2 regions of the Dorea hominis genome follow, and region 2 is predicted to be linked to the other one. Evidence: predicted binding sites of a transcription regulator. Region 2 holds the regulator's gene; the other holds the start of a gene.

Region 1 (8,489 bases), on a different contig from region 2:
GATTTTTCTCATAATCCCCATTTTTTCCACTGACTCTGACGGATTTCAGATAGCCGGTAGCTGCTGATGAAGTGCTTCCCCACGCTGCAGTTGTCGTCGTTCTTCCGGAAGATGTCGAATAATAGTATGTTGTTGCAATTTTCCCTTTATACTTTGCAGTTTCTCCGGCTGTCTGCCTGACCGCTTTCACAGCAGAATCCGCCTGCTTTGAATTGCCATATACCTGATAATCTGTACTGTCATTGACATGCGCCCGGTATTTCGGATAAGCATAGTTCTCCATCTGCCGGTAAGCATAGCTTCTCGCGCAGACAGCCTGCGCTTTTAATGCTTCCAGTTTATATGACACCGGCATCTCGCTCGGAACAACCGCACAGAGATAATCTTCTACCGTAAGTTCATTGATCAGTGCGATCTTCTTTCCGGCAGACTTAAGTTCCAGTGTCCCGCTGTAAGACGGCGTTCCATAACCTCTTCGTATGCTCTTAACCTGTACCGTACCTTTTCTTGCACGAATTTTTATTGTATGTTTTTTCAGTCGCCGATTTGAAGCTTTTATCGTCACAGTTTTTCCGGCAGGTACGGAAACTTTTTTCGCTCCTATTCTTAATATCAAGCCTTCTTTTCCCGAAACTTTCACTTCCGTATGAAACGCCCGGGTATATCCTGTTGTCATCAGGAGAACACGGATCTTTGGATTCTTTTTCGCTATTTTCGTATTATCCGTCTGTTTTTTTGACACATCTATTTCATATGTATTGTTGTATGTCTGTTTCTGCCTGTCACTTTCACGTACTTGTCTTCTCCTCGCTACTTCCGGCAGTTTTCCACTGAGTAACACAATAAAAAAAGCGGCAATGAGAATACAGCCACACAAACGAATACTCTTTTGATGTTTTCTATTTTTCTGACATTTCAACTGAATCCCTCCATATACATTCGTAACATTCGTAAAGCCACACGTTTCTTGTACTTTTCGCTGCATTAACAGCTCTTTTTTGTTCACATATGGATAAAAAGAAGATGCCGCATCGGATTATCGCTAATCGTTCTGCGGCATCTGCCTTATCTTCTGTATTCCCCAAAATGCCGGTTTCTGTATTTTGACTCCTAGCCATCCGCTAGGTGGGTGTCCGCATCTGCTTTTCTGCCTTCCCCTGCATAAATGAGGGCTTGACATATTACAGAGATAATAAGAGTCCCGTTTAAAGTATTGTAGGTTCAAAATAACAGAAGTTATCGAACATTTCAGGTTTCCAACTGAGATTATTATACTCCAATAATCTCTATTTTACAACTGTTTTCTTATAACTGTGGTCCGGCAGATACAAGTGCCTTACCATCTTCGTTACCTTCATATTTAGCAAAGTTCTTAACAAATCTTCCTGCGAGGTCTTTTGCCTTTGTCTCCCACTCTGTTGCATCGACATAAGTATCTCTTGGATCAAGGATTCCTGTATCAACGCCCGGGAGCTCTGTCGGAACTTCGAAGTTGAAGTATGGAATTGTCTTTGTCGGTGCATTCTTAATATCTCCGCTTAAGATTGCATCAATGATTCCACGAGTATCTTTGATAGAGATACGTTTTCCTGTTCCATTCCATCCTGTATTAACAAGATATGCTTTTGCTCCGTTAGCTTTCATCTTTTTAACTAATTCGTGAGCATATTTTGTCGGATGTAACTCCAGGAATGCCTGTCCGAAACAAGCTGAGAATGTCGGTGTAGGCTCTGTGATTCCACGCTCTGTTCCTGCAAGTTTTGCTGTAAATCCTGACAGGAAGTAATATTCTGTCTGCTCCGGAGTTAATACAGATACCGGAGGAAGTACTCCAAATGCATCTGCTGACAGGAAGATTACATTCTTAGCTGCCGGTGCTGCTGATATCGGACGTACGATCTTCTCAATGTGATCGATTGGATAAGATACACGCGTATTCTCTGTCACGCTCTTATCTGCGAAATCAATCTTACCATCTTTGTCCAGTGTAACATTTTCAAGAAGTGCGTTACGTTTGATTGCATTATAAATATCCGGCTCAGACTCTTTATCCAGGTTGATAACTTTTGCGTAACATCCACCTTCAAAGTTAAATACTCCATTATCATCCCATCCGTGCTCGTCATCACCGATCAGAAGTCTCTTCGGATCAGTAGAAAGCGTTGTCTTACCTGTTCCGGAAAGTCCGAAGAAGATTGCTGTATTCTCTCCGTTCATATCTGTATTTGCTGAGCAGTGCATAGATGCAATACCTTTTAATGGCAGATAGTAGTTCATCATAGAGAACATACCTTTCTTCATCTCTCCACCATACCATGTATTGATGATTACCTGCTCACGGCTTGTGATGTTGAATACTACTGCTGTCTCAGAATTCAGTCCTAATTCTTTGTAGTTCTCAACTTTTGCTTTTGACGCATTGTAAACAACGAAGTCCGGCTCAAAATCCTTCAGTTCTTCTTCTGTTGGTTTGATAAACATATTTGTTACAAAGTGTGCCTGCCATGCAACTTCTACGATAAAGCGGATTGCCATACGTGTATCTTTGTTTGCACCGCAGAATGCATCTACAACATAAAGTTTCTTGTCGGAAAGTTCTTTCTGTGCAATCTCTTTTACAGCTTTCCATGTCTCTTCTGATGCCGGGTGGTTATCATTTTTATACTCATCAGAGGTCCACCATACCGTATCTTTGGAATTTTCATCCATTACGATATATTTATCTTTTGGCGAACGACCGGTATAGATACCTGTCATTACATTCACTGCTCCGAGTTCGCTCTCCTGTCCTTTTTCATAACCTTCAAGTTCAGGTTTTGTTTCTTCTTCAAATAACATCTCATAAGAAGGATTATAAACAATCTCTGTAGTTCCTGTAATTCCATACTTGCTTAAATCGATTTTTGCCATTTTACATTAACCTCTTTTCTTCATTATTTACATTGTCCTGTCTGTGCACGACAACATTTGCTCCTATTATCTCATTTATTCCAAAAAAAGTCAAGACTTTAACAATCTTTTTTCGAAAGTTTTAGACATTTTTTATGCATTTATCTTCCTTTTTTCGTTAAATCCTTGTCTATGGTATTTAAAAAATGCAAGATTGCATACGCAATCTTGCATTTCCTTATGCTTTAAAATATTTATTATTGATTTTTTTAATCATTACAGCGTAAATCACAAGCGCAACGATCGTAATGGTCATGAAAACATAAAATACCGTCTTCGCTTCTCCGATATAAGTGTTATACAGATCGGAAGCACCATATAAAGTTGCTGCAATACCAAGTATTAAAAGTGGCGGCAATGCCTCCTTACAGTATCCATCCAGATCTTTGCACTTTTTAATATTCACGTTTTTCGGAAGTAAGATCGTCCGGTTGATCTCATGTTTGAATCTCAGCATGTAACATCCATACAGGCAATACAATCCGAGTCCCAGACCTATTACTCCAAATACACCTTCCATTCTTCGTTATCCTCCGTATCTTCTGTATTTCTCTTCTTTTGACTAACGGTTCAGGATCTGTTTTACAGTCTCTTCCATCTGATCTACATCACATTCGATATTATGCAGGACATTTGCATCCAGAATGTCTTTGATTGCCTGCGGCATACCGACCTGTGAAAGCTCCTGCAATTTCGGAAGCAGTGCAAATTCATCTTCTTCTGCATATTTTGCATCAATTGCTGTCATAACGCTCTTCACGAATTTGTATGGGCTTGCTGTGGACGCGATCAGATATTTCTTGCCTGTCTTTTCTGACTGTTCATACCGGCTGCATACATAAGATGCAACTGCTGTATGTGTATCCATCACATAACCGGTCTTATCATAGACATCATGGATCTGCTCTGCCGTCTCGTCCTCTGTGGCATATCCTGCAGCAAAATCAGACAGTTTTGCTTTCATATCTTCCGAAACCGTATACGTTCCATCTTTTTTCAAAGCTTCCATCAGTTCTTTTGTCTTATCGCTGTCCTCGCCTGCAATTACATAGATCAGACGCTCCAGATTGCTGGAAATCAGGATATCCATAGATGGCGATGTTGTCAGCACAAATTCACGGTTCTTATCATAAGTTCCTGTCTGGAAGAAATCAAACAATACTTTATTTTCATTCGATGCACAGATCAGTTTACCAATCGGCACACCCATCTGTTTTGCATAGTAAGCTGCAAGAATATTTCCAAAATTACCTGTCGGAACGACAACTTGTAATTCTTCTCCGTTCGCAAGTTCTTCATTTTCCAGAAGTTTTGCATATGCATATACATAATAAACAACCTGCGGAACCAGGCGTCCGATATTAATAGAGTTGGCTGATGAAAACTGATATCCCTTGCCGGCAAGTTCTTCTGCAAGTTCTTTGTTTTCAAACATTGCTTTGACACCGCTCTGCGCATTGTCAAAATTGCCGTGGATCGCAACAACATCTACATTGCTTCCCTTCTGCGTTACCATCTGAAGTTCCTGTACTTTACTGACACCGTTCTTCGGATAGAACACGATGATCTGTGTTCCTTCCACATCTGCAAATCCTGCCATTGCAGCTTTTCCGGTATCTCCGGATGTCGCTGTCAGGATCACAATCTTATTCTCTACGTGATTCTTCTTCGCAGAAGTCGTAAGGAGATGTGGCAGAATGGAAAGTGCCATATCTTTAAATGCGATGGTTGCACCGTGGAATAACTCCAGATAGTAAGTATCCGATACCTTTACCAAAGATGCAATCTCTTCCGTATCAAACTTGCTGTCATATGCTTTCTCAATGCACCCTTTCAGTTCTCCCTCTGTAAAATCGGCCAGAAACAGCTTCATTACTTCATAAGCAATCTCCTGATAGCTCATACTTTTTAACTGCTCCATAGAAACATCCAGTTTTGGAATCTCTTCAGGTACAAATAAACCGCCATCCGGAGCAAGCCCTTTTAAAATTGCTTCAGATGCAGTTACCTTTAACTCGGAATTCCGGGTACTTTTGTAATGTAGACTCATAATTCCACCTTTCCTTTGGTCTTTCTTGCTATTATTTATTCTTGCTGTTTGTATATTTTACAAGACCGCCTGCCGCAATCAGTTTCTGCATGAATTCCGGGAATGGCTGTCCCTGGAATTCTGTTCCTTTTGTACGGTTGTAAATCTTACCACTGTCGAAATCTACTTCCACTTCATCGCCTGCTTCGATTCCTCTTGCAGCTTCCGGACATTCGATGATCGGCAGTCCGATATTAATAGAATTACGGTAAAAAATTCTTGCAAATGTCTCTGCAATCACACAGCTTACTCCTGCAGTCTTAAGACAGAGCGGTGCATGCTCTCTGGATGAGCCACATCCGAAGTTCTTATTTGCCACGATCAGATCTCCCGGTTTTACTTTATTCACAAAGTCCGGATCAATGTCTGCCATTGCATGACTTGCCAGCTCCTGCGCGTCAAATGAATTCAGGTATCTTGCCGGAATGATTACATCTGTGTCTACGTTGTCTCCATATTTAAATACATGTCCTAATGCCTTCATTATCTGTCACCCACTTTCTCCGGATTTGCAATACATCCTGCGATCGCACTTGCTGCTGCTACTTCCGGCGATGCAAGATAAATCAAGGAATCTACATGTCCCATTCTTCCTACAAAATTACGGTTTGTTGTAGATACACACTTCTCTCCTGCTGCCATAACGCCCATATGTCCGCCCATACACGGTCCACAGCTTGGTGTGTTCACGGCACAGCCCGCATCTACGAAAATATCAAGAAGTCCTTCTTTGATACACTGTTTGTAGATTTTCTGTGTTGCCGGAATTACCATTACACGCACATCTTCATGTACTTTATGTCCTTTTAAAATAGCTGCTGCCTTACGCATGTCTTCCATACGTCCATTTGTACAGGATCCGATTACAACCTGATCGATCTTGATCGGTTCCATTGCTTCAATCTCATCGATTGTCTTAGCATTACCCGGAAGGTGTGGGAATGCAACGGTCGGACGTACTTCGGAAAGATTGATCTCAATCACTTCGTCATACTCTGCATCCTCATCCGCTTCATAGACCTGATATGCTTTCTTCGTATGCTCATTAAGATAAGCTTTTGTCTGATCATCTACCGGGAAGATTCCGTTCTTTGCGCCTGCTTCAATCGCCATATTCGCCATTGTAAAACGATCATCCATGGAAAGAGCTGCAATTCCTTCACCTGTGAATTCCATAGATTTGTAAAGTGCTCCGTCCACACCGATCTTACCAATGATATGAATAATAATATCTTTACCGCTCACATAAGGTCCCGGCTGTCCTTTCAGGACAAATTTTAATGCACTTGGCACTTTGAACCAGAGTTCTCCGGTTGCCATACCTGTTGCAATATCCGTTGTTCCGACACCGGTAGAAAATGCACCCAGTGCTCCATATGTACAGGTATGTGAATCTGCACCGATAATACATTCACCTGCTGCTACAACACCTGCTTCCGGAAGAATCGCATGCTCTACACCGGATTTTCCCTGTTCAAAATACCAGGAAAGTCCTTGATCTTTTGCAAATTCGCGGATTGATTTTGAATTCTCTGCGGATTTAATATCTTTATTCGGCGTAAAATGATCCGGTACAAGTACTACCTTATCTTTGTCAAATACCTTCTCTGCCATCTGTCTGAAAATCGGCAGTGCCATTGGCCCGGTAATATCATTTGCCATAACTACGTCTAACTTTGCTTCTATCAACTGTCCTGCCACAACATGATCAAGACCTGCATGGGCAGCTAATATTTTCTGCGTCATTGTCATTCCCATCACGACAACCTCCTATTCTTCTACTTAGTCTTACGAGCTATTCTACCACAGGTAAATATTACAGTGCAAGAAAGAATACATAAGACCGTAAGAAGTATCAAATCTTGTTCGTCTCCGGTTTTTACAATCTCTTTCTTCTTCACTGACGGTTTTTCTGCCTTTTTCTCTACTTTCACAATCTCAGGTTTCTTCTTTTCTGCCGGTTTTTCCGGTTTCTCCGGTTTTTCTGGTTTCTCTGGTTTTTCCGATTCTTCCACAGTCACGATTTCCGTATCATCCACATCTTCCGCATTATCGGCACGGACGATTACTTCATTTTCAATCTCTTTTCCGATCAGTTTCTCATCCAGAATTTCCACCTGATAAGTCACTGTGTATTTGTCACCGGAATGAATACTTTCCAGAAAATGTTTTGTTTCAATTGTATATGTGTTCTCTTTTACAGAAATAACCGCGTCAGATACAACGCTTTGATCTTTGTCATACAGAATAATAGAATCCGGAAGAAGTCTCACTCCTTCCGTTAGAATCCGGTCTGTGATCGTAACACCTGAGGCAACCGCCTTCTCAATCTGCTGCGTCACATCAACCGTATATGTAATCCTGTCACCAACTTTATATTTTTTATCTTCCCGGTCAGCGCTCTTTTCCACTTTAAGTTCCGGCTTTTCAATCCATTGTACCGCAAGACTGGTTGGAATATTATCCGCACTTACCAGTTCCCCGACTCCCAGGTGCTGTCCGCCTGCTCCGGTATTAATCACCAGACTTCTCCAATTCTGTCTGTTTTTCCCATAAATGTTGCCTGTTTTCCACGTCTGGGCATTCCATTTTCCCACCGGACACTTCAAATAAAAACGATCGCCGCCGTAAACCGTCACATTTCCTGTCTTTTTTGTCCCTTTTGTTTCATTTACCAGTATTACATCCGCAGGCAGTTTCAGGACAATTGAATTATCTTCATCGCCCTTGCAGGTGATAGTTTTTGTCTTTTGCACTTTTTCATTTTTATCATAAACAGCCGTCAATGTCTTCTCTGAAAAAGCAATATCCGGATCCGGTATTTTCGGAAATGTCTTAATCTTCGCCGTACAGCTTTTCACTTTCTGCTTCATTGTGTCACTTAATCCCAGAAATGCATCACTTGAATCTTTGCATTCGTCATATACATAGGACAAAATACAATGCGACAGACTGTAAGCTTTTTTCTTCTCCTGCCAGTTTTCTCCAAATACAGGTTTCAAATACTTCTGATACCCCGGATTGCCATACGCATAATACAGTGTTTTACTTAAAAGCGTGTCATTCGTCAATTGTTTTGACGTATAGGTTCCGTCATGCGGAGAACTTCGTTTTGGTTCCAGACAATATCCAAGGGTTCCGTCAATATAATAGTAAAACGTTGAATACCCTTCATAAAATACTTCTTCGCCTCTTCTCAGCGACACATCTTTCGCCTCACTTTTTACTGCCGGCACGCAACAGAAAACCAGACAAAGCACCGCCAGAAACCGCACAAAAGGACTCCATGGGAAATTTCTTTTTTTCATAAGCACTACTCCTTCTTCAATTGTAAAATTAAATTGCTAAAACCAGTTACTGTAACTGCCCTCCTTTCCTTTTATGATTTCTCGTTTTGTGAAATTCGGGAAGATCATTTCCCTGTCGGGGGATTCCCCGTACGAATATTGAT
Region 2 (8,489 bases):
ATTCAATTGCATCCAGATTGATTCTTGCACACACTCTTGTATAATTTTTCATTGTTCTTCCTCCTTATAAATTACTATTTGTAATGTCCGTTGTTGCAAGGCTCTCAAGCAGATCCCTTGCCAGAATACTGTAACTGTTTTTCTTTCTCGCAGCTGTTTCACCACTTAATCCATGTATATAAGTTCCGAGAGTTGCCGCCTCGAATGTACTGATTCCTTGTGCCAGAAGTCCGGCGATCACACCGCAAAGCACATCTCCGGAACCGCCTTTTGCCAGCGCCTGACAGCCACTTGTATTGACACAGGTCCGTTTTCCGGCTTCTCCGATCAACGTTCTTGAATCTTTCAGGACACAGGTAACGTTCCATTCTTCCGTCAGAGATTCCAGCACCTGCTGTCTGTTAGCTCTGATTTCAGGAACAGAAAGTCCGGTCAGTCTGGACATCTCTTTCATATGCGGAGTCAGGATAAAACTTCCTTCTGTAAGATATTCTGTATATTTCAAATGCTCCGCAAGCAGATTCAGTCCATCTGCATCGATCACACATGCTACTTCCACATTGGACAATACGGTTTTTAAAATCTTCTTTGCAGTCTTGGATCTGCTAAGTCCGGAACCAATGCATACCGCATCTGCGTGGCTTAAAAGCCGTTTCACTTCTTCCTTGTCAAATTCTGTATAGGTTGTGATGATTGCTTCCGGCAGGAGTGCCTGTAAAATGATCCGATTCGATTCCTCCGTATAAATCTGCACCAGTCCGGCTCCCATCCGATAAGCTGCCATTGCATTAAGAAATGCAGCTCCGCTCATCCCTTTACTTCCGGCGATCACAAGCAGCCTTCCATAAGTACCCTTATTGGAATCTTCCGGTCTGTCCGGCAGCATTCTGATATATTCCTCTCTGTCCGGCAGATATGCAATGTTCTTGTTCTTCTCCATCGTCCGGAGTGATATTCCGATATCTGTCACTGTGACTTTACCTGCATATTCTTTTCCAGGATAAAAGATAAGTCCGATCTTCTCAACCTGAAACGTCACTGTATAATCTGCGCGGAATGCAATACCAAGCACACAACCATTTCCGGCATTGATTCCCGATGGAATATCCACTGCAACTTTTGTTCCGGACGCTTCATTCATCCACTCAATAACTTCCCGGTAATGCCCGGTTACTTCACGACTCAGACCAACACCGAATATAGCATCAATGATCAGGCTGTATGTGCCATCCGGGTAGTGGTCGCGGATCGATCCTCCAATGCTTTCAAAAAGCTTCCACTGATATCGGCATTCCGCACTTAAATGTGCCGGATTCCCCGCCATAAAAACAGTAACCGCACATCCTTCTTCTTTTAAAAGTCTCGCGATAGCAAAACCATCTCCGCCATTATTTCCCGATCCACAGACAATCAGAACATCTGTAAAATCCAGCTTTTCCTTTTTCATGGAATCAATACAACTCCTCGCCGCACGTTCCATCAGTTCCAGTGATGGGATACCGAGATTCTCTATCGTATCCTTATCTGCCGCCTTCATACTGTCTCCATCCGGTAAAAACCTCATATGCTCATCTCCCTAATATAATCGTACTTATGACACCTGCGGAGTCACAAAACCTTACATCCGCTTACTGACAAGCTCACATGAATGCAGGCTTTTCTGCTCTGGTATCATATAAAAAGGACGTATAAAAACAAGCCTGTATACACATGCCTGTTTCTATACGTCTGCTTTTACTAGTTCTTTCCTTTTTTGCGCTGGTCTTCATTATAACGACTGATGTTATAAGATAACTGCATCAGACTCTCTGACAAATGCACATTCTCAACAATGATGTTATCCGGCAGATTGAGGTCTGTATGTGCAAAGTTCCAAATCGCGCGCACGCCGTTCTCCACAAGCATATTCGCAACTTCGATTGCCTTCTCTTTTGGAATTGTAAGTACAGCAATCTCTACATCATTCTTCTGGACAAAGGACTTCAACTCGTCCATCATGCGGATCGGCACTCCACGAATCGCAACTCCCTCCAGACGCGGATTTACATCAAAAATTCCGGTCAGGATAAATCCACGTTTTTCAAACGCTGCATAATTTGCAAGTGCCTGTCCCAAATTACCTGCACCAATGATTATGATCTTATGATCTTCTTCCAGTCCCAGGATTTTGCCGATCTCTGTATATAGATATTTGACATTATAGCCGTATCCCTGCTGTCCGAATCCTCCGAAATTGTTAAGATCCTGACGAATCTGAGACGCAGTAACCTTCATCCTTTTGCTCAGATCGTTAGAAGAAATACGTTCTACCCCATTTTCAAGGAGTTCTCCTAAATATCTATAATATCGCGGCAAACGTCGGATGACTGCCTGTGATATTCCTCGATTATCCAATTTTTTCACCTTCCCATATGTATTCTAACTGTTATTATATAAAATTGTATGAATAAAGTCAATTTTTTAGTAGTTTTTTTATTACGTTTTCGCTATAATAAGAACGTATGTGAACAGATAAGGAGGAATTTTTTATGATACTCGCCTGTCATGGAATTAACAAAGCATTTGGTGAAGAAATCATTGTGAAAGATGGTTCTTTTCATATAGAAGATCATGAGAAAGCTGCCCTTGTAGGCCCGAACGGAGCCGGCAAATCTACTATTTTCAAGATAATTGCCGGAGAACTGCCGTCAGATGGTGGTTCCGTCATCCTGACCAAAGGAAAGACTATGGGATATCTCGCCCAGCATCAGGACATGAATACAGATCGTTCGATCTACGAAGAAGTGCGCACGGCAAAAGCAGATATCATTGCCATGGAACAGAAGATCCGTCAGTTGGAACTGGAGATGAAGGACTTAAGTGGAGACTCTCTGGAAGACCACATGGACTCCTACAACCGGCTGACCGCAGCATTTGAACGCGAAAATGGATATGCTTATGAAAGCGAACTGACTGGCGTCTTAAAGGGACTAGGTTTTCAGGAAGAAGAATTTACCAAGCCGGTGAATACGCTCTCCGGAGGACAGAAAACCCGTGTTTCTCTCGGCAAACTTCTGCTTACTAAACCGGATATCCTGCTTCTGGACGAGCCGACCAACCACCTGGATCTGAATTCAATCACGTGGCTGGAAACTTACATATTAAATTATCCGGGTGCAGTACTGATCGTCTCACACGACCGTTATTTTCTGAACCGGATTGTTACGAAAGTCATCGAAATAGAAAACGGTGAACTGATGACTTATTCTGGTAATTATACTGATTACTCTCAGAAAAAACAGCAGATCCGCGAAGCGCGTATCAAAGAATATCTCAACCAACAGCAAGAGATCAAGCATCAGGAAGCTGTTATTGAAAAGCTCCGCTCTTTCAACCGCGAGAAATCAATCAAACGGGCGGAAAGCCGTGAGAAAATGCTTGAGAAGATCAAGCCGGTAGAAAAACCGATAGAAACAAACAAAGACTTTCAGTTAAAGCTTGAACCTGCAACCATCAGCGGTAATGATGTACTGACGGTAGAACATTTAAGTAAAGCCTTTCCACCACAGACGTTATTTTCAGATATCAGTTTTGAGATCAAGCGTGGCGAACACGTTGCGATCATCGGCGATAATGGAACCGGCAAGACGACTCTGCTTAAGATTTTAAATCAGGTTCTCCCTGCAGACAACGGAACTTTCACCCTTGGTACGAATGTCCAGATTGGCTACTACGATCAGGAACACCATGTGCTCCATATGGAAAAGACAATCTTTGAAGAGATTTCGGATGATTACCCGACTCTTACAAATACGCAGATCCGGAACATGCTTGCAGCATTCTTATTTACCGGAGACGATGTCTTTAAACGGATTTCCGATTTAAGCGGTGGTGAAAGAGGACGTGTTTCTCTTGCAAAGCTTATGCTCTCTGAAGCAAACTTCCTGATCCTCGATGAGCCGACCAACCATTTAGACATTACCTCAAAAGAAATTCTGGAAAAAGCGCTGAATAATTATACCGGAACACTGCTCTATGTTTCGCATGACCGTTATTTCATCAATCAGACTGCCACAAGAATCCTGGATCTTACGCATCATACGTTTGTCAATTACATTGGAAATTACGATTATTATCTGGAGAAAAAGGAAGAACTCACAGCTGCATATACAGAAAATATCGATATGACTTCTGATTCTTCCACCGATTCCGGTGAAGTCTCCGCTTCCAAATTAAGCTGGCAGGAACAAAAAGAACTGCAGGCTAAGGAACGCAAACGCCAGAATGAATTAAAAAAGACGGAAGAACGCATCAGCGTACTCGAAGACCGCGACCGGGAAATTGATGATCTTATGGTGCAAGAAGAGATTTTCACAAACTCTGTCAAATGCCAGGAACTCGCCAAAGAGAAAGTACAGATTGCGGAAGAGTTGGAAACTCTTTATAAAAACTGGGAAATTCTTGCTGAAGACTAAATTATCTTAGTCAAAACTACTGTTCTTATCGCATAAGATAAATAATACAAAAAGGCTTTGACTGCGAGAAGTTAAAGCCTTTTTTACTTAACGGTGCAATTCCAATTATATAATCATACCGAATCATCACTTCATCTTTATTCGATTGTCCATCTCATTATGATTCTGCCGTTTCCGTTTTCACCTGTGGCTGCTCTTTTTTTCCGGCTTTTTTATAAGCCTCCTCATAAAAATATTCCTGGGCAGAAAGTGGCTCTTTGTCATTCCTTATTCTTGTATAATTTCCATCCGGGTTCATTTTCCGCGCCTGGACATTGTCATTTAACATAATCCGGAAATCTTTAAGCAGACATTCCTTCAATCTTACATCCTCCACCGGCGCAGCTACCTCCACGCGGCGTACCGTATTTCTTGTCATAAAATCCGCCGATGCGATATAAACTTTACTGCGCTCTTCTGTTCCGAAAATATAAATACGGGAATGTTCCAGAAAACGTCCTACAATACTGATCACGCGGATATTTTCTGTCTTTTCCGGAACTCCCGGCAGCAGACAACAGATTCCACGTATTACAAGATCAATTTTTACACCTGCTTTTGACGCTTCCGCCAGTTTATCAATGATTTTCTTATCTGTCAGCGAATTTAATTTCACACCGACATATGCCGGTTCTTCATGTCTGGCGTGTTCAATTTCCTCATCAATCATTTCCAGCACACGGTTCTGCAGGCATTTTGGTGCGACAAGAAGTTTCTCTGACTGTTCAACAACTTCACCTTTCAGAAGTGCCTGGAATACATTGGATGCTTCCAGACCAATTGCAGGATCTGATGTCATCAGGGATAAATCTGTATACAGTCTGGATGTTTTCTCATTATAATTTCCCGTTCCGATCTGTGTAAAATATTCCACATGATTATCATTTTTTCTTGTAATCAAACACAGCTTGGAATGCACTTTATATCCATCCAGCCCATAGATTACCTGACATCCGGCATCTTCCAGTCTTCTGGACCATTCAATATTATTTTCTTCATCAAATCTTGCACGCAGCTCTACAAGAACAATAACCTCTTTTCCATTCTCTGCCGCCTCTACCAGTGCTTCCACGACTTTGCTCTGCTTTGCAAGGCGGTACAGAGTCATTTTTATTGAAATAACATCCGGATCTTCTGCCGCCTCATTTAACATATGAAGAAATGGGCGGATAGACTCATATGGATAGGAAAGTAACTTATCTTCCCTGCGTATCTGCGCAAGAATACTCTCACCATCCTGAAACATCGGTGATTTCTGCGGCACCTTTTTCTCATAAAACAGTTCCGGATTTTTTCTCAGACGATCCTGGATTTCAAATACAAATGAGAGATCCAGCGGTGCATCCGACAAAAACACATGCGTCTTGTCCATTTCCAGATATTTACACAATGTTGCAACAACATTTTTATTCATTTCTCTTGAAAATTCTATGCGAACCGGAGTCAGTTTTTTACGCTTTTTGATAAGATCTGCCATAAAATCACGATAATCCAGATCTTCATCATACAATGCATCCGCATCGATATCCGCATTTCTTGTAATACGAATCACAGATTTTGCCTTGATACGGTATCCTTTAAATACTTCCGGCACATAATGCAGGATAAATTCTTCTGACAGCATAAAAGTGCCCGGATGATCCGGCAGTTCGATCAGACGTTTAAACACATTGTTTGAGCACGGAATGATACCGAGACGCTCTTTTTTACTCTTCGTTTCCAGTACTGCAACAATATAGATATCTTTGTTCCTAAGAAATGGAAACGGCTGTCTCTTGCTGATGATCGTAGGCGAAATGAGAGGTGCAATCTCTGTCTTAAAATATCGTTCCAGTCTCTGACTGGCTCCCTCGTCGATATGCCGGAAATCTACAAAACGTACGCCATACGCTTCCAGTTCCTGCAAAAGATTTTCGAAAGCTTTCCCGTGTCTTTTGCCAAGCCGCTTTACTTCTTCCAGAATTGCCTCGATCTGTTCTTTGGCTGTCTTCTTTGTTTTGTTGTCACGGATTTCTTTGTGCAGTAACATCTGATCCTGCAGCGATCCGACTCTGACCATAAAAAATTCATCCAGATTTGTCTGAAAAATAGAGGCAAAGGTAAGACGTTCACATAATGGAACGTCTTTACTCTCTGCCTCTTCTAATACACGTTCATTAAACTTTAACCACGATAATTCCCGATTACAATATATATTCTTCATAACAGTACTCCTTTTACTTTTTTGCCTTTTACAAAAATACCATAGTTCTGTTTGAAGTATATCTGTTTTCCGTAAAATCTATGTAAAGTTTAGTCCTCTTTTAATTTTTCTGCAATTGCTTTAATAAAGTCTTCGCTGTTCAGCACAGTCGGATTCTCAAGTGTTGTAATAAGTGCCAGGTCTTTTGTCATTTTGCCGCTTTCAATTGTATCAATCGTCGCTTTTTCCAGCTTGTCTGCAAATGCCATCAGCTCTTTGTTTCCATCCATCTCACCACGTTTACGTAGTGCTCCTGTCCATGCAAAAATTGTTGCCACAGAGTTTGTGGATGTCTCTTCACCTTTCAGATGTTTGTAATAGTGGCGCTGTACGGTTCCGTGTGCTGCCTCGTACTCATAATATCCTTCCGGAGACACAAGCACAGATGTCATCATTGCAAGTGAACCAAATGCAGATGATACCATGTCACTCATAACATCTCCGTCATAATTCTTGCATGCCCAGATATAACCACCCTCGGATTTCATAACACGGGCAACCGCATCGTCGATCAGTGTGTAGAAATAAGTGATTCCTGCTTCTTCAAATTTGTCTTTATAATCCGCATCGTAGATATCCTGGAAAATATCTTTGAATGTATGGTCATATTTTTTTGAAATTGTATCTTTCGTAGCAAACCAGAGATCCTGTTTTGTATCCAGTGCATAATTGAAACAGCTTCTTGCAAAGCTCTCAATCGAATGATTGATATTATGCATTCCCTGTACAACTCCGGCACTGTCAAAATTATGTACGAGTTCTCTTGTCTCACTGCCATCTTCTGCAGTATAAACAAGCTCTACCTTTCCTGCTCCCGGAATCTTCATCTCAGAACCTTTATACACATCTCCATATGCATGTCTTGCGATGGTGATCGGCTTCTTCCAGTTTTTTACACAAGGTTCAATGCCCTTTACAACGATCGGTGCACGGAATACCGTTCCATCTAAGATAGCACGGATCGTTCCATTCGGGCTCTTCCACATTTCTTTTAAGTTATATTCTTTTACGCGGGCGGCATTCGGTGTGATTGTTGCACATTTTACAGCGACTTTGTATTTTTTCGTCGCATTTGCCGAATCGATCGTCACCTGATCATCTGTCTCGTTTCTGTGTTCCAGTCCGAGATCATAATATTCAGTATTTAACTCTATGAAAGGTTCCAGAAGATTTTCCTTAATCATCTTCCAAAGGATTCTTGTCATCTCATCTCCGTCCATTTCCACAATTGGTACTGTCATTTTAATCTTAGCCATGTTCTTCTCCCTTTCTACGTTATTTTCTATATTCTATCTGATTGTTATTCTTCCAGATGCAGGTTCTGCATTACATTTTTGATATGCTGATTCGCAAGTTCTTCTGCCTTGTCTGCGTCTTTCTGTTTGATTGCTTCCAGAATCGCCCGGTGTTCCTGAATGGATTTTTCGGCCCGGTGTTCTTCGCCAACAGAAGTCTTTCTTGCCAGCTTCACATACTTATGAAAATCTGTCAGGACATGCTCTAATATACGGCTGTCCGATGCTTCGTAAAGAACTCTGTGAAATCTTCCGTCAAGTTCGGATACATGTTCTGCGACAGAACTCTGCTCCTTTTTCAGACGAAATTCTGACAGAAGAAGCATCTCTTCCAGCTCTTCAATCTGTTCATCCGTAATATGCTCAGTTGCCCATCTGGCGCACAGACCTTCTAACATCGAGCGGATCTTAAAGATGTCTGCTACATCTTTTCTTGTAATTCCGGTCACATAAGCGCCT

Evidence for each region. The regulator Rex, encoded in region 2, represses fermentation and respiration genes when NADH is low (regulators of the CRP and FNR family bind a similar motif). The targets are predictions, from matches to a motif close to ATTGTTAANTANTTAACAAT.
Region 1: a site for Rex is predicted at 2,997-3,016, ahead of pckA (phosphoenolpyruvate carboxykinase (ATP)). Genes of this name have one in related genera too.

Annotation. Positions count from the first base shown of each region.
Region 1 is NZ_JACOOY010000007.1:115,755-124,243, reverse strand. Features, by position in the region: gene H8S07_RS07210 (SpoIID/LytB domain-containing protein) at 1-919, opposite strand, end outside; RNA gene ssrS (6S RNA) at 1,075-1,258, opposite strand; gene pckA (phosphoenolpyruvate carboxykinase (ATP)) at 1,306-2,910, opposite strand; gene H8S07_RS07195 (hypothetical protein) at 3,128-3,469, opposite strand; gene thrC (threonine synthase) at 3,512-4,999, opposite strand; gene H8S07_RS07185 (3-isopropylmalate dehydratase small subunit) at 5,031-5,522, opposite strand; gene leuC (3-isopropylmalate dehydratase large subunit) at 5,522-6,796, opposite strand; gene H8S07_RS07175 (isopeptide-forming domain-containing fimbrial protein) at 6,817-8,346, opposite strand.
Region 2 is NZ_JACOOY010000002.1:173,005-181,493, reverse strand. Features, by position in the region: gene alr (alanine racemase) at 1-52, opposite strand, end outside; gene H8S07_RS02240 (NAD(P)H-hydrate dehydratase) at 65-1,564, opposite strand; gene H8S07_RS02235 (redox-sensing transcriptional repressor Rex) at 1,738-2,394, opposite strand; gene abc-f (ribosomal protection-like ABC-F family protein) at 2,529-4,454, shown strand; gene ppk1 (polyphosphate kinase 1) at 4,612-6,696, opposite strand; gene H8S07_RS02220 (NADP-dependent isocitrate dehydrogenase) at 6,786-7,991, opposite strand; gene H8S07_RS02215 (GntR family transcriptional regulator) at 8,036-8,489, opposite strand, start outside.